DNA from 4 places in the Pseudomonas sp. LjRoot71 genome. Region 2 is predicted to be linked to each of the others. Evidence: predicted binding sites of a transcription regulator. Region 2 holds the regulator's gene; each other region holds the start of a gene.
The links. The regulator FliA, encoded in region 2, starts transcription of late flagellar genes. The targets are predictions, from matches to a motif close to CTAAAGTTTNNNNNNNNNNNGCCGNTAA.

Region 1: ACSQ17_RS10670 (methyl-accepting chemotaxis protein) is a predicted target of FliA. The motif match lies at 2,377-2,404, and genes of this name have one in related genera.
Region 3: ACSQ17_RS20115 (methyl-accepting chemotaxis protein) is a predicted target of FliA. The motif match lies at 1,593-1,620, and genes of this name have one in related genera.
Region 4: flgM (flagellar biosynthesis anti-sigma factor FlgM) is a predicted target of FliA. The motif match lies at 1,822-1,849, and genes of this name have one in related genera.

Annotation. Positions count from the first base shown of each region.
Region 1 is NZ_CAXURA020000001.1:2,247,528-2,251,669, reverse strand. It holds gene ACSQ17_RS10675 (NADH:flavin oxidoreductase/NADH oxidase family protein) at 1-697, shown strand, start outside; gene ACSQ17_RS10670 (methyl-accepting chemotaxis protein) at 679-2,184, opposite strand; gene ACSQ17_RS10665 (FAD-dependent oxidoreductase) at 2,566-3,639, opposite strand; gene ACSQ17_RS10660 (DUF3047 domain-containing protein) at 3,678-4,142, opposite strand, start outside.
Region 2 is NZ_CAXURA020000001.1:598,897-603,038, forward strand. It holds gene ACSQ17_RS02900 (chemotaxis protein CheA) at 1-455, opposite strand, end outside; gene ACSQ17_RS02905 (protein phosphatase CheZ) at 468-1,256, opposite strand; gene ACSQ17_RS02910 (chemotaxis response regulator CheY) at 1,276-1,650, opposite strand; gene fliA (RNA polymerase sigma factor FliA) at 1,758-2,504, opposite strand; gene fleN (flagellar synthesis regulator FleN) at 2,501-3,331, opposite strand; gene flhF (flagellar biosynthesis protein FlhF) at 3,410-4,142, opposite strand, start outside.
Region 3 is NZ_CAXURA020000001.1:4,264,235-4,268,376, reverse strand. It holds gene ACSQ17_RS20125 (transglycosylase SLT domain-containing protein) at 1-465, opposite strand, end outside; gene ACSQ17_RS20120 (TatD family hydrolase) at 703-1,527, shown strand; gene ACSQ17_RS20115 (methyl-accepting chemotaxis protein) at 1,719-3,185, shown strand; gene ACSQ17_RS20110 (acyl-CoA thioesterase) at 3,236-4,033, opposite strand; gene ACSQ17_RS20105 (CHAD domain-containing protein) at 4,129-4,142, opposite strand, start outside.
Region 4 is NZ_CAXURA020000001.1:3,466,914-3,471,055, reverse strand. It holds gene ACSQ17_RS16300 (chemotaxis protein CheV) at 1-899, opposite strand, end outside; gene flgA (flagellar basal body P-ring formation chaperone FlgA) at 973-1,731, shown strand; gene flgM (flagellar biosynthesis anti-sigma factor FlgM) at 1,889-2,233, shown strand; gene ACSQ17_RS16285 (flagella synthesis protein FlgN) at 2,319-2,786, shown strand; gene ACSQ17_RS16280 (flagellar brake protein) at 2,866-3,615, shown strand; gene ACSQ17_RS16275 (TIGR04282 family arsenosugar biosynthesis glycosyltransferase) at 3,618-4,142, opposite strand, start outside.

The DNA.
Region 1 (4,142 bases), 1.6 Mb from region 2:
GCCGATCAGCAACAAGCGCACCGACCGCTGGGGCGGCACGCTGGAAAACCGCGCACGGCTGCTGCTCGAGGTGGTCAAGGCGGTGCGTGCTGTGGTCGCGCCGAGCTTCTGCGTGGCGGTCAAACTCAACTCGGCTGACTTCCAGCGTGGCGGTTTCGATGCGGCCGATGCCAAGCGCGTGGTGCAGCTGCTCAATGGGCAGGCGGTGGATCTGGTCGAACTGTCCGGTGGCAGCTATGAAGCACCCGCCATGCAGGGCGATGCCCGCGACGGTCGCACCTTGGCGCGTGAAGCCTACTTCCTGGAATTTGCTGGTGAGATCGCCGCTGTGGCGACGATGCCAGTCATGGTCACTGGCGGCATTCGCCGTTTACCGGTGGTCGAGCAGGTACTGGCCAGCGGTGTGGCCATGGCCGGGATTGCCACGGCCCTGGCGATTGAACCGGCCTTGCCCAAGCAGTGGCAGGCCGGGCAGCCGAGCAGCGCCGAGCTGCCAGCGATCCGTTGGAAGAACAAGGCGTTTGCCTCCCTGGCCTATATGGCGGTGGTGAAATTCCAGATGCGCCAGCTCAGCCGGGGTCGCCGCCCCAACCCACAGGTATCGCCTTTGCGCGCGCTGCTGCTGGAGCAGCTGAAAAGCGCCCGCCGCACCCGTCAGTACAAACGTCTAATGGCGGCTCAGGGTTCGGGTTTGTAGCCCAGGCGCAGGCCGCCCCAGTGGCGGCCCTGCACGGTGATTGGCACCGACAGGTCGTGCATCAGCTCGCCGGTGTCACGCATGTAGGTCTGTAGCAGCAGCGGCTTCTGGTGGCTACCGCAGCGGATGCCGGTGCGGTCGTTGAACAGGCGCTTGCTGCGGCTCTTCACGCTGTCGATGGCGCGGTCACCGCAGGGCGGGTGGTTGAACGCAGCGTTGTGGGTCGGCACATAGCCTTCGGCGGTGCAGGCGATGGCGAATACCAGGCCTTCGTGCTGGCTCAGCAGCGGCTCCTGAATGGCCGGCAGCACCTGATCGGCATAGCTGTCGAAGCGGGTCTTGTACTTGGCCGGGAAACTGCCGGAAATCGGCTGGTAGTGGCGGTCGAACAGGTCGCTGGTGCTGATCCGGCCGCTGTGCAGGTCCGCTTCGAATTGCGCGGCAATCTGCGCGGCGGCGTTGCGGGCGAGGTCATAGATGCGCTGGTGATAGTCATCCAGGCCCACTTCGGCGAGCTGTTCGCTGACGCTTTCGGCCTGAGCGACCAAACGCTCGGCCGCGCTGCTGAGCTGACGGGTCTGCCCTTCACTGTCGCCGACATCGCCGCGCAACTGGCTGACCGCCACCGACAGCTCGGCCAGGCGCTCGTGGTTATGGCGGGTGCCGCTGTCGATCTGGCTGACCTGGTTCTCCACGTCCACCGCCAGTGCGGCAATGCCCTGCAACTGCTCGCCGGTGTGCTCGACCTGCTGCGCGGCCTGGGTCAGTTGCTCGGCCTGCTGTTGCATATGGCTGACCACCGCCGCGCTCTGCTGGCGGATATCGCTGACGATCTGCCCGACTTCCTCGGTGGCGCTGCTGGTGCGCCCGGCGAGGTTGCGCACCTCATCGGCGACCACCGCAAAACCGCGCCCCAGGTCACCGGCGCGGGCCGCTTCGATAGCCGCATTGAGCGCCAGCAGGTTGGTCTGGCTGGCAATCGACTGGATCACCTGGGTGACTTTCTCGATCTGTTCGGTGCGGCTGCTGAGGCCGTCGATCAGCTCGCGGCTGGTGGCGGTCTGCGCGCTCAGGTGCTGCATGGCATCGATCGCCTGACGCAGTTCCTGCTGCCCGCTGCTGCTGTTCTGCCGCACGGTCTGCGCGGCCTGCAGGGTCTGTTCGGCGCGCTGGGCGTTGTCCTGTTCGGTGTGGGTGATGGCCTCGGCGGCCTGGTTGATCTGCTCGGTGGCACTTAGCTGCGAGTGCAGTTTGCCGGCCAGTTGCTGCGCGGCGTGGGCCACTTCGGCTGCGGCCAGGGCGTTGTGGCAGGTCTGTTGGGACAGGCTCTGGCTGAGGTTGCTGAAGGCGTCGTTGGCGGCGTCGCTCTGCGCCGGCAGTTCTTCATGCTGGCGCTGCCAGGGGCCCAGCCAGGGCCACAGGGCCAGCAGCAGAAAGGACGGAATGCTGATAAACCAGGGCACTTGTATTTGCTGATAGGCCGCCATCAACCCGGCCAGCCCGATGGCATGCAGCAGGCAGGCCTTGGGGTAGGAAATAAACGCAGAGCGCATGACAAACCTCATTATTTTTATTCTGGTCGAGCCAACACCAGAAACTGCCAGTGGCGCGCCGCTGCTGTATGGGCGGGCCATGCCTGCTGGAACCTGCGTGCGTGCAGCCGGATATACCTGCTCAGGCAATCGGCCGCTGTCGGCGAATCTATAGACCATAGCGGGTGTCGCTCCCTGCGGCCAACCTTTGGTGGGAGGTTGATTCGAGCACCCATGGCGGTTCGCGGCCATGGCACTTTGGTCGCAGGTGGGTTAATCCCTAAGGGCCTGTTTCGCGCACTGCCTTAATGCTGTGCAGTAGACCCTAACGCGCCGTCAAAGGCGATGGCGCTGGATAAAACCGCGGTCGAGAAAATCCTTCCAGCGGCCATAGAACTGGCCACCGGCACTGTGCCCATGCCAGTCCAGCAGCGCGCCGCCATCGCCGGTGGCCAGCAGCGCCAGGCTTTGTCGTTGCGGGTGGTAGCGTTTGAGCGGCAGGCCACGCAACGCGGCGTTGAGGTTGGCCGCCAGCACCGGGCCCTGGCGCACGGCATAGACACCGCTCTTGCGCGCGCCGGGCAAGCTGGCGCAGTCGCCGGCGGCAAATATCGTCGGGTGGGTGTAGCTCTGCAGCGTCGGCGCGATCAAGACAAAGCCCTGCTCATCGCAGCCCAGACCGCTGTGTGCAGGCCAGGCAAAGGCCTTTGCCCCACTGGCCAGCAACAAGCGTTGACCGCGCCAGACCGGTTCGTCACCGCTGAGCAGGCAGTCGCCTTCGATACGGCTGATCGGGCAATCCTCACGCACCCACACGCCGCGTTGGCGCAGATGGCCGAGGGCGCGCAAGCGCACGCCAGCCGACAAACCATCGAGCAGGTGGCCGGCGCAGAACAGCGCCAGCTGCGGCACCTGCCCGGCCAAGGCCAGCGCCAGCTCAACCCCCGCCGCGCCGCCGCCGAGAATCGCCAGGGGCTGTGGTGCGGCCTGCCAGCGTTGCCAACGGGCAAGAAACTCGGCAAAGGGTTTGACCGCCAGCGTCTGCATGGCGTCGCCTTGCTGGGGCGGTGCGCCAACCTGCGCGCCGATATTCAGCGACAGCCAGCTGGCATTCAGGGTTTGGCCATTGGCCAGTTGCACCTGTTGCTGGGCGGCGGACAGGCTTTCCACCGGGCTGATGATCAGCTCGACCTTGGCCGCGCGGCACAGCGCCTGCAGTTCGATCTGGCAATCCGCCGCGCTGTGTCGCCCAGCCAGCAGCCCCGGCAGCATGCCCGAGTACCAGGCCACCGGCCCGGCGCTGAGTAATGCGATACGCCCCGGTGGTCGTTCGATCAACGCCCAGCGCCGCAGCACACCAAGGTGGGCATGGCCGGCGCCGAGCAGCAGGAGGTCGTAGTGATGGTTCAAACGCAGGCACCCATGGCTCAAAACGATGTGCCGTTATGCTACGGGCTTGTGCTGTCGTCTGTCAGGGGATGCTGTAGCAGCGGGGTAGCGAAATAGCTGTCGGCGGATTCGCCGGTGTTGTCGCTGTCGGCGGCAAACACCACGCCGAGAATTCTGCGCGGTGCGCTGCCAAAGGCGGCGATGGCATCGGCGTTCAGGTCGCGGGACTCGCTGAGCCATTGCCCCAATGGTGCTTCGGGACCACGCAGCACCTGCATTTCCACTGTCTCGGTGTAGGCGCTGCGCGCGTGGGTGCCGGGTGCGGCGCGATTGTCCCAAACATAGCTGAGGGTCGCCGCTGGCAGGTTGGGGTCAAAGAAGGTGCGCGCCAGGCGCAGCTTTTGTCGGGTGACAAAGCTCAGCGAATCCAGCGGGTAATCCAGCAGCACATAAACCCGCGCGGCGTAGTCGTCGCCTTCGCGGGTGGCGAAGCGCGCCTGCTTCAGCGTCTGCTCGGTGCGCCA
Region 2 (4,142 bases):
TCCGGCTCCGGTTCGGGTTCAGGTTCGGCTGCCGGCGCTTCAGCCTGCATCAACTCATCAGCACTGGCTGGCTCAGCCAGACGAGCCAATGCTGCCAGCAATTCAGGCGTCGCTGGGGTCAGGTCAGTTCGCTCGCGGACTTCACTGAACATACTGTTGACGGCATCCAGTGCTTCTAGCACCACATCCATCAATGCGGAGTCGACGCGCCGCTCACCCTTGCGCAGGATGTCGAAGACGTTTTCTGCGATATGGCAGCATTCCACCAGCTCATTGAGCTGGAGAAAACCGGCACCACCTTTAACGGTATGGAAACCGCGAAAAATAGCGTTGAGCAGATTCATGTCGTCCGGGCGGCTTTCAAGCTCCACCAACTGCTCGGACAGTAATTCAAGAATCTCGCCGGCCTCTACCAGGAAGTCCTGGAGGATTTCTTCATCGGCGCCGAAGCTCATATAGACGTGCTCCTAAAATCCCAGGCTGGAAAGCAGGTCGTCGACATCATCCTGATTCGATGCGACGTCTTCACGCTTATCGGCATGAATCTGCGGACCTTCACCACGGGAAGGCTCTTTTTGTTTTTCTTGTTCGGCACGGAGCAACTCATGGTTGTGTTCAATGCCGGCAAACTGGTCCACCTGGCTGGCCATCAGCACCAGTTTCAGCAGGTTGCTCTCAACTTCGGTGACCAACTGCGTGACACGCTTGATCACCTGCCCGGTCAGATCCTGGAAGTCCTGAGCCAGCAGAATGTCGTTGAGGTGAGCAGATAACTTGGCCCCATCGCGCTCGCTACGAGCAAGGAACAGTTCGACGCGCTTGGCCAGTTCACGAAAGCCGTCAGCGCTCATTTCGCGGCGCATGAAACGGCCCCAATCAGCACTCAGGCTCTGAGCCTCGTCGCTGAGATCATTGACCAGCGGCGCACTCTGCTCGACCAGATCCATGGTGCGATTGGCCGCTTTCTCGGTCATGGTCACAACATAGTTGAGCCGCTCGGTGGCATCGGTGATTTGCGACACTTCGGTAGCGTGTGGCACACGCGGGTCAAGCTGAAAATTGACGATAGCGTTATGCAACTCACGGGTCAGCTTGCCAACCTCGTGATAGAGGCCGCGATCACGCGCCTTGTTGAGTTCATGAATCAGCTGTACCGCTTCACCAAAATTGCCCTGTTCCAGGCTGTCGACCAATTGGCGAGCGTTGTGTTTCAGGGTCGACTCAAGGTCGCCTTGAACGGAATCTTTATGCTCCATAGCACCCTCATGGCAGACATCAGCCGTTGACCCGCTCGAAGATCTTCTCAATCTTCTCTTTCAGCACCTGGGCAGTGAACGGCTTGACCACATAGCCGTTAACCCCAGCCTGAGCTGCTTCGATGATCTGATCGCGCTTGGCCTCGGCCGTTACCATCAGCACCGGCAGGGTTTTCAGACGATCATCCGCGCGTACGGCGCGCAGCAGGTCAATCCCGGTCATGCCGGGCATGTTCCAGTCCGTTACCAGAAAATCGAAACTGCCGCTTTGCAGCATCGGCAAGGCCGTGGTGCCGTCATCGGCCTCGGCGGTGTTGGTGAACCCCAAGTCACGCAGGAGGTTCTTGATGATCCGTCGCATCGTTGAAAAGTCATCAACGATGAGGATTTTCATGTTCTTGTCCAAGTCGACCTCCGTACAGTCCCAAACGCACCCAGCAACCTGTGTACGCCTTTAATCGTGAAACCGGCCCAGATATCAGCGAGTGCCGCAACCGCCACTCAGTGTGCGCGCCACTCGCCCAAACGGGCGCGTAAACGGGCGGCACACTGACTGTGTAGTTGGCTTACGCGTGATTCGCTAACCCCCAGTACTTCGCCGATCTCCTTAAGATTTAATTCTTCATCGTAATATAGCGCTAACACCAGGCGCTCGCGCTCCGGCAGGTTGGCGATGGCATCGGCCAAGGCTGCCTGAAAGCGTTCATCTTCCAGATCACGAGAAGGTTCGAGGTGGTTGCTGCCAGCGTCTTCACCCAGCCCACCATGCTCGCCGTCCTGCAACAGGTCGTCGAAGCTGAACAGGCGGCTGCCTAAAGTGTCGCCAAGAATGCCGTAGTAATCCTCGAGACTCAATTGGAGTTCGGCCGCAACCTCTTGATCTTTAGCATCTCGGCCCGTTCTGGCCTCAATTACTCGAATGGCATCACTGACCATGCGGCTGTTGCGGTGCACGGAACGGGGGGCCCAGTCGCCTTTACGTACCTCGTCGAGCATGGAGCCACGAATGCGAATGCCAGCGAACGTCTCGAAACTGGCACCTTTGCTGGAATCGTATTTTTTTGACGCTTCGAGCAGGCCGATCATCCCGGCCTGGATCAGGTCGTCGACCTGCACATTGGCAGGCAGACGCGCCAACAGGTGATAGGCAATGCGTTTGACCAGAGGCGCATAGCGCTCGATCAACTGGTGCTGGGAGTCCTGCGCCTGTGCCTTGCTATACATACGAAGTCCAGAGGCTGCTGTCATATGGCCGTGTCCGCGATCGGTTGGTGCACCAGACGCTCAACGAAAAATTCCAGGTGACCGCGCGGATTGGCCGGTAACGGCCAGGCGTCGACTTTCTGGGCTATCGCCTTGAACGCCAACGCGCACTTCGAACGCGGGAAGGCTTCGTAAACCGCGCGCTGCTTTTGCACGGCCTTGCGCACTGACTCGTCATACGGCACCGCACCTACGTATTGCAGGGCAACGTCAAGAAAACGATCAGTCACTTTAGTCAGCTTAGCAAAGAGGTTGCGGCCTTCCTGCGGGCTGTGGGCCATATTGGCCAGGACGCGAAAACGGTTCATGCCGTGGTCACGGTTGAGCAGTTTGATTAGCGCATAAGCGTCAGTGATTGAGGTCGGCTCGTCGCAGACCACCACCAGCACTTCCTGGGCCGCGCGTACAAAGCTGACCACGCCATCACCAATACCTGCTGCCGTGTCGATGATCAACACGTCGAGGTTATCACTAATATCGCTGAACGCCTGGATCAACCCGGCATGCTGCATCGGTGACAGCTGCACCATGCTCTGAATGCCCGAAGCCGCCGGCACGATGCGGATGCCGCCCGGCCCCTGCAGCAGCACATCGCGCAGCTCACATTCGCCACTGATAACGTCTTCCAGGGTGCGTTTGGCACTCAAACCAAGCAGCACATCGACGTTGGCCAAGCCCAGGTCGGCGTCCATCAGCATCACCCGGCGGCCGAGATCAGCCAGGGCCAATGCCAGGTTCACCGAGACGTTGGTCTTACCGACGCCACCTTTGCCGCCGGTCACCGCAATCACCTGTACGGGATGCATACCCATATTTTCTACACACCTTGTCTAACTTCGACTGGAGCCACTCGGCCGGCTACGCGCGGTTCAATTGCAACAGCCTGGCGCTTAACTGACACGCCGTGCGGGCTGCTGATAAAGGCCGGCAAACATCTCCGCCATCGTATCCTCGCTTGGATCTTGGGTCGCCTGCAGCCCCACGGCCCGGCTGACCAACTGATGACTGCGCGGTACCTGCAGATCATCGGGAATTCGTGGCCCATCGGCGAGATAGGCTACCGGTAGACGCTGGCTAATAGCCAGCCCTAAAACCTCACCCAGGCTGGTGGCTTCATCCGCCTTGGTGACAATACAACCTGCCAGACCACAGCGCTTATAACTATGGTAGGCGGCTTTCAGCACTTGGCCCTGACTGGTAGCGGCCATTACCAGATAATTTTTTGCATTGACGCCACGGCTGGCCAGCGTTTCCAGCTGCATACGCAGCGCTGGATCGTTAGCGGGCAGGCCGGCGGTGTCAATCAGCACCACACGCTTGCGCGCCAGCGGGGCCAGGGCTTGGGTCAGGGACTGGCCAGGATCGACCAGGGTTACCGGGACATTGAGAATACGCCCGAGGGTCTTGAGTTGCTCTTGAGCGCCAATGCGATAGCTGTCCAGGCTGACCAAGGCGATGTGCTGTGCGCCGTATTTGAGGACATAACGCGCAGCCAGCTTGGCCAGGGTGGTGGTCTTGCCCATACCGGCCGGACCAACCAGGGCGATCACCCCGCCTTCGTCCATCGGCTCCTGCTTCGGCGTTTTGATCGCATGCGCCAGGTGCGCTAGCAGCATGCGCCAG
Region 3 (4,142 bases), 3.7 Mb from region 2:
AAGTTGCTCAAGGTTCTGGTAACGCCGATTACCCTGGCGGGCAACGATGATCAGCGGCACATCCTGGCGAATTGCAGCACTGGCGCTGAGCTTGCTGCCACGCGGCATATTAAGCAGTTCACCGGGAGCGACCAGATCCCCTTCACCGCGCTGCAGAGCGGCCAGTAACTGGTCCTTGGCCCGTGGAATAAGTTTCAGCTTGAGGCTGCGGCCATCGCGCGCGTTGCGATTGAGGTACTGCTCGAAGGCCCGCAGGCGGTGGTATTCGACGCCGATACTCTGACCTTTGACTTCGCCCGAGCTGTTACGACTCTGATTGACCAGCACACGCAACTCACCGCTGCTGCGAATGCTCGCCAGGTCACGGGCAGCCTTGGGTTGCTCGATTTCCAGCGGGCCAGCCACACGCGCCACCGCTGTGCAGGACAGCAGCAATAGGCAGCAGGTGAGTAGCACTCGCAGCATCAAGGCTCCAGGACAAAAATGGCCGACAGATCAATCCAGCAACCCCGGACAAACCTGCCGGGCGGCATACAACTGACCGCTCGCGCGGGGCGCGGAGGTTCGCACAGCCCACCCATGGACGCCAGCCAGTTATTACATACAACATCACGTATACGATCTAAATATATGTATTGGTTAGCTTTTTAAATCGATAAAAAAGCTCTGCTATGCTGCCCGGTCAATTCAGCAGGTAGCACCATGCAACTCATCGACATCGGCGTCAATCTGACCCACCCAAGCTTTGCCGAACAACGCGAAGCACTCCTCACCCGTGCCTATGCGGCAGGTGTGCAGCAGATGCTGCTGACCGGCACCAACCTCGACGAAAGCCGTCATGCCCTGGCGCTGTGCCGGCAGTTGGATGACGGCGGCACCCATTTGTTCAGTACCGCTGGCATTCACCCTCACGACGCCAGCAGTTGGAACAGTGACAGCTATGCCGAACTCAAGGCCCTGCTGGGTGACGCCAGAGTCCGCGCTGTGGGTGAGTGTGGCCTGGATTTCAACCGTGACTTTTCCCCCAGGCCGCAGCAGGAGCAAGTACTGGAACAGCAACTGGCCCTGGCCGTGGAGCTGCAGTTGCCGGTGTTTCTGCATGAGCGCGATGCCGACGAGCGCCTGCTGGCGATCCTGCGCCACTACCGGGATCAGCTGCCGGCCGCCGTGGTGCATTGTTTTACCGGGGAGAAGCGTGCGCTGTTCAGCTACCTGGATCTGGACTTGCATATCGGCATCACCGGCTGGATCTGCGATGAGCGGCGCGGCAGTCACTTGCATCCGCTGGTCAGGGAAATTCCACGCGGCCGCCTGATGCTGGAAAGTGACGCACCCTTCCTGCTGCCACGCAGCCTGCGCCCAAAACCGAAGAGCGGTCGCAACGAGCCGGCCTTTCTTGTGGAAGTGCTGCGCGAGGTGGCCCTGCACCGTGGGGAAACCGAGCAGATACTGGCCGCCCACACCAGCGCGGCGGCACAGGCGTTCTTCAACCTGCCCCATCTGGAGGGTGTTCAAGCATTGGTCTGACTCAAGGCATATTGATGAGGATCAATGCGCTTGGTTGGCGTTGCTTGATACTGATGGCACTTTGCCTAAGGGTTTGCTGCCTTGTGCCTAAACCCGAAGCGCTTTGCGCCGATAACAGGCTTATCGATATGCCTCGATAAGCCCGAGCCAACCGGCAATGGCCAACCCACCTCCGCAAGGAAGAGATGTGCATGAGTCACTGGATTAGCGATCTTTCCCTGAAGTACAAATTCTGGGCCGTCAACGCCGTAGCCTTCTTCACCACCCTGCTGCTGGTGCTCTACGCCATCAATCTGGAGCATCAGGCGCGTCACGACGCAGCCAAACTCGCCGCCCAGCAGCAGGCCCGCCTGCTCAGTCAGTGGCCGGCAGAGCAGGCCTTGCCCAGTGGCGACAACCTGCTGAGTTTTGCCAACGGGCAAACGCCACGCCTGCCGGATAACCAGGGCAGTGCCCTGGCCAATACACGTGGCTGGATCGAACTCAATGGTAGCGGTGGGCTGATCGGCGCAGAGGTGATCACCCGCCAGGATGGTCAGCGTCTGGCCGTCACCGCGAAGGCACCCAGCCAGGTGGAGATATTCTTTGACCGCGCGCCCAGCTATGCGCTGGTGGTTGCCCTGTTGATGCTGCTGCTTCTGACAGCCTCGCAGCTGCTGATCCGTTTCCTGCTCAGCCACCTCAACACCCTCAAGGACGTGATGCTGCAAGTGGAGAAAAGCGGCGATCTGAGCGCTCGCGTTCCCCTCAACAGCCGCGATGAGGTGGGCCAGATGGCCAGCGCCTTCAATGCCATGCAGGCTGGTTACCAGCGTGTCGTTGGCATCGTCGCGCAATCGGCCGCGCAGCTGGATGAAGGTGCCGAGCGCATGGCCGGCAGCATGCGTAACGTACGCCAGGGCATGCTCGATCAGCAGAGTGAAACCGAACAGGCGGCCACCGCGATCAACGAGATGTCCGCCACGGTGCACCATATTGCCGAACACACTGCCGATACCCGCGATCAGTCGAAGAACGCTGAGCAACTGGCCCGCAGCGGCCAGCAGGTGGTCAACCGCGTAGCCCTGTCGATCTCCGGGCTGTCCAGTGGCGTGCAACAGACCGCGCAGATGATCGAGCAACTGGCCGCCGACAGCCAGAAAATCGGCGGCGTGGTCAGCGAAATTCATGGGATCGCCGAACAGACCAACCTGCTCGCCCTTAACGCAGCGATTGAAGCCGCCCGCGCCGGTGAAATGGGCCGAGGTTTTGCCGTAGTGGCTGACGAAGTACGCAACCTGGCCAAGCGCGTGCAGGACTCAACCGACCTCATCACCCAGATGATCAATACCCTGCAAAGTGGCACCCGTGATGCCGTGGACTTTATGCAAGACAGCTCGATCAAGGCAGATGAATGCGTCAAGCAGGCGGATGAAGCCGGTCAGGCGCTGGTCGCCATCACCGAATCCGTAGCGCATATGCGTGAAAGCAACACACAGATCGCCGTGGCGGCCGAACAGCAAAGCCAAGTCGCTGAAGAGATGAACCGCGCCGTGATCCGCATCCGCGATGTCACCGAGCAGACCGTCGGGCAGACCGGCGAATCGGCGCAGACCAGTGCCAACCTGGCCAGCCTGGCCGGCGAACTGAACAAAGCCATCCGCCAGCTTAAGCTGTAGAGGGCCAAACGGTTGTTGCCGTTGCTCTCTGCAACGGCAACAACCGGCGTTTAACCAAACACGGCTACCGTCTGCCGGCTGATGGCCAACAGCTCACCACCGGCTGTCCACATCGCCGCTGCCACATGGCCGTAGCCATCACGGGCATGCTCGATATGCGCGCGATACAGGCACCAGTCCTGCGTTGTCAGCGCAGTCATAGGCTGCACGAACTCGATGGTCCAGGTCAGCGTACTGCCGGGCGCCGGCGCACTCAGGTGCGGCAACACGGCGGGTGGCCAGGCATCGACCAAGGCCAGCAGATGGGCCTCGTTGACCGCTTCGACCGTTTCCTGATCACGCAGACGCACCCAACCGCCCATATCCCGCGATGGATTGCCGCTGAACGGCATGCCGCCGAAGGCCCAGCGCATGGCCAGGTGGCGGGTGAATTCAGGGGTGACATTGGGGATATACGGCAACTCCTGGCAGGCTTCCACTGCCTTGGCTTGCGGGGCTGGCTCAGCCGCGACCGCGATGCGCGACTCACGCCCAGCGCCGAAGCTGCCCTGGACGATGGTCACCACCTGGCCATCCTGCACCGCACGGCCGAGCACCTGACTGACCGCCTTGCCTTCACGCAGCACTTCCACCTCAAAGCGCACCGGCACATCCGGCGCCGCCGGGCCAACAAACGTGATAGCCAGGGAGCGCGGCGGTCGCCCACTCGGCACCTGGGCACGCATCGCTTCATACACCAGCGCAGCCACCAGGCCACCAAAACTGGCGCGACCCTGCCCCCACTGCGCCGGGATCGACACGGCCTGCGGATTGTCACGCACAGCCTGAAGCAATTCAGAAAAACCCATAACCACCTCACACACCCAAGATGCCGGTGATCTTAGGGCAAAGCCTGCGGCTAATGGAACGGCATTTATGCCAAACTAACGACCTTTCTGCCAATTCATCCCGAAGAAG
Region 4 (4,142 bases), 2.9 Mb from region 2:
ACCCGTGCGGCCAGGTCATCGGGGCGAAACTTGGCGAGAAAATCATCCGCGCCCACCTTCTTGACCATGGCCTGGTTAAACACGCCAGAAAGCGAAGTATGCAGGATGATGTGCAGCTTTTGCATACGCGGATCGGAACGAATCTCCGCAGTCAGGGTGTAACCATCCATCTCGGGCATTTCGATATCGGAAATCAGCATGAGGAATTCCTCCTCCGGCTTCTTGCCCTCCTCGACCATCGCCTTCAGGTAATCCAGAGCCTGTCGACCATCATTTAGCGCAACCACCTCCACGCCGACGGTTTCAAGGCAGCGCGTCACCTGCTTGCGTGCAACCGATGAGTCGTCGCAGGTCAGCACACGTTTGCTCACGGCACGGGCCTGGGTACGGGCATCAAGCACACCTTCGGAGATCACCTCGGAGGTCGGCGCCACTTCTGCGAGAATTTTCTCGACATCGATGATCTCGACCATCTTGTCATCCAGATGAGTCACCGCCGTCAGGTAGTGATCGCGCCCAGTGCCCTTGGGTGGCGGATGTATCGACTCCCAGTTCATGTTGACGATGCGCTCGACCGAATGCACCAGGAAACCCTGCACCTTGGTGTTGTACTCGGTAATGATCACAAAGCTGCTGTCGATATTCGCCAGCGGGGTGTTGCCCGTAGCCATGGACAAATCAAGAATCGGAATGGTGCCGCCACGGATATTGGCCACACCGCGAACAACCGGACTGGATTTGGGCATGATGGTGAGTTTCGGGCACTGCAGCACCTCTTTCACCTTGAATACGTTGATGCCGTACAACTGGTTGCTGTTCAGACGAAACAGCAGCAACTCCAAACGATTCTGGCCAACCAACTGAGTTCGCTGGTTAACCGAATCCATCACACCGGCCATACCCAAACTCCTTATTTGAGTAACAGATTGCTGTCAGCGTAGCAGGCGGCACGCGCCTTGCTATCTAACCCATATGAACACTGAAACGACAACTAACCGACGCTCACTGGCAAAGTGCCGCTACTGGCTGGCAGTTGTACCCGCTTTGCTGGCACTCGGCTATAGCAGCCTGGTAAGCGCCGAGGCGACGCGGCCTGAACAACTTATCGGCGCTGGCGAAGTTTTTCTTGAGCAGGCGGTGAGTGATTATTTACAGCGTAGCAACATCGCCGGTCGTCATGAGATTCAAATCAACCGACTCGATCCACGTCTACGCCTGCCACTGTGCGGGCAGCCCCTGACAACCACTCTGGAAAGCCCCGCCGAACCGATTGGCCGCGTCACATTGCGCGTGCGCTGCGATGGCGACACGCCCTGGACGGTGTTCGTGCCCGGCCAGGTGCGCCTGTATCGGCAGGTGGTGATCGCCAGCCGCCCGTTGAAACGCGACAATCTGCTGACAGAAATGGATGTGCTGCTCGCCGAACGCGATGTCGGCCTGCTCAACCAGGGTTATCTGACGGCCCTACCTCAGGCCATCGGCAAAAAATTGACGCGCCCACTGCTACCGGATCAGGTACTTGCCCCCGTTCACGTGCAAATGGCCGAAGCGATACGCAAAGGCGATCAAGTGGTGATCAGCGCACGCAGTGGTGGGATCAGTGTCCGCATGCCCGGCGAAGCGCTCTCGGACGGCACTGTTGGCAAGCAGATCAGCGTGCGTAACCAGCGCTCGAATCGGGTTATCAGAGCGCGAGTCGTCGGCCCAGGCCAGGTCGAAGTTGCGATGTAGGCATGAATCTTGACTAAACTTTGTGTATCAACCGAGCTGACGATTTTCCACACTGTGTTTAGACTGTTAGCTGACGCACACTTTTTTGCCCTAAAGTTTTTCCAGGCAGCGCCGACAAGCTAGGCAAGCGTCCAAACACTGTTCGAGGTTTTGCATCATGGTCATCGATATCAACCGGCTCAACAATGCCGCAACGCCAGCCAATTCGGGGCGTGCCGGCAGTGCTCAGGCAGGTGGCCAGAATGAAGCCATCGGCAACAAGCAACCCAGCAATGTGCCAAACCCGACCGCACAGGCACAACAGGCCGGCAAGAGCGGCGAATCGGTACAGTTGAGCCGCGATGCTCAGCAATTGCAGAAAGTCAGCGAAAAACTGCGCGACCAGCCCACCGTCAACAAAGAACGCGTGGCTCAGCTCAAACAAGCCATTGAAGATGGCAGCTATCAGGTCGACAGCCAACGCGTTGCCAGCAAACTGCTTAATTTCGAATCCCAGCGCTAGTCACAGGGCTGCGCTGGGGGTATTGGTCGCCCAACGGACATTTCCTGCACACGCAATGAATGCCGTTACCCCCTAAGAGCCCGCAATGCACGATACCAAGCTGCTTGAACTGTTCATCAACGATATCGGCACCGCCGAGCAGTTGCTTGAACTCATCGACACTGAATTCCAAGCCCTCAGTGATCGCGACCTCCCCCGCCTGCAAAGCATTCTGACCGACAAGCTGCCACTGCTGACCTTGCTCGACCAGCACGGCAAGGAACGTAGCCAGTTGCTCACCAGCCTCAGCCTTAGCCCTGATCGCAACGGCTTGCAGGCCCTCGCAGCACAGTCCGAGCAGGGCAGCCTGTTGCTTGAACACGGCGATCAGCTAAGCGCACTGCTGGAACGCTGCCAGGCCGCCAACCTGCGTAACGGCCGCCTGATCCGTTCCAGCCAGGCATCAGCCAACAGCATGCTCAGTATTCTGCGTGGCAACGAGACCCCGAGCCTCTATGACAGCCGTGGCAGTGCCGCTAGAATCGGCCAGCAGCGCCCGCTCAGCCAGGCCTGAAACCTATAAAGGCACAGGGACATGCTGTCATATAGCCAGTATGCTAGTGCCATAGCATTTGCTCGGAGTGTAATGGACCGTGCCCAGTCCTTTTAGCCAGGAAGATGGCCCGCAACCCCCCAAGGTGCTCAAGACACCGGTGGAAATCGTGGCCAACCTGCGCCAACTGCAACAGAACCATGACCCGCTGATCATCACCTTTGAAGAACGCAATCAGCGCTTTCAAAGCTATGTGATCGAGGTTGACCGCGACAAAAACCTGCTGATTCTCGATGAGCTGGTGCCCAATGACGGCGAGCGTTACCTGGCCAACGGGGAAACCTTCAATGTCGAAGCCTTCCGCGACGGCGTGCGCGTGGCCTGGAAGTGCGAGCAGAGCGTACGCATTACCGATCATGAAGGCGCGCGCTGCTACTTCAGCACGATCCCGCCGGAAATCACCTACCACCAGCGGCGTAGCGCCTTCCGCGCGCCACTCAAACAAGGTGAGCTGATCAAGATCGAACTGGCCGGCGACAAGCTGCGCACAGCCATCACCGGGCAGCTGCTGGATATCTCGGCAACCGGCTGCAAACTGCGCTTTCCCGGCAATATCAGCAGCAGCCTGCAGGCTGGCCAGGTGTATGAACGCTTCACCGCGCGCTTCCCCTTTGGGCCGATGACCACCGCCGTCGAAGTGCGTCATGTGCAATATGAAGACAAGCTGGACATCACCTTTATCGGTGCCCGCTTTCACCGCATCAACGGCCAGGAACAACGCCTGGTAGAACGCTTTGTCTACCAGTTGCAACGCGAGGCACGTCGCTTCGACAGCGACGGCCTGTTCTAGCCCTAAATCAGGATATTCAGCGCCGCCAGGCGCGACAGGTCCTCGGGTCGATCCACATCCCACAACGCAGGCAGCAAGGCCGGATGCCAATTCAGCTGCTGCAGGCGTTGCAGGGTCTGGTCGAAGACCTGCTCAGTGCCCCACGGCATGTCACTGAACAGCGTCGGCGCCATGCTCCGCAACCCCAGCAGCACATAACCGCCATCCTCAGCCGGACCAATTACCACTGGATGCTCCTGCAAGGCGCGGCAAGCTGCCTGCAAGTAGATGCCGTCAAGGGCCGGGCAATCATTGCCAATCAGAATCACCGCATCACTGTCCGCCAGCCCCAGGGTCGCGATACGCCGCATGCGCTCCCCGAGATCCCCCTCAGGCTGCTCGACCAGAGTCCACCCCTGCAGATCGGCCAAGGCCTGCAACTCGGCACTGGGCAGATCATCGAGCCACAGGAAGCGTTCACTAAAACCACTGGCCGGCAACTGCAAGGCGCGCTCCAGCAGGAGTTGCTGCAAGTCACAAGCGCCCTG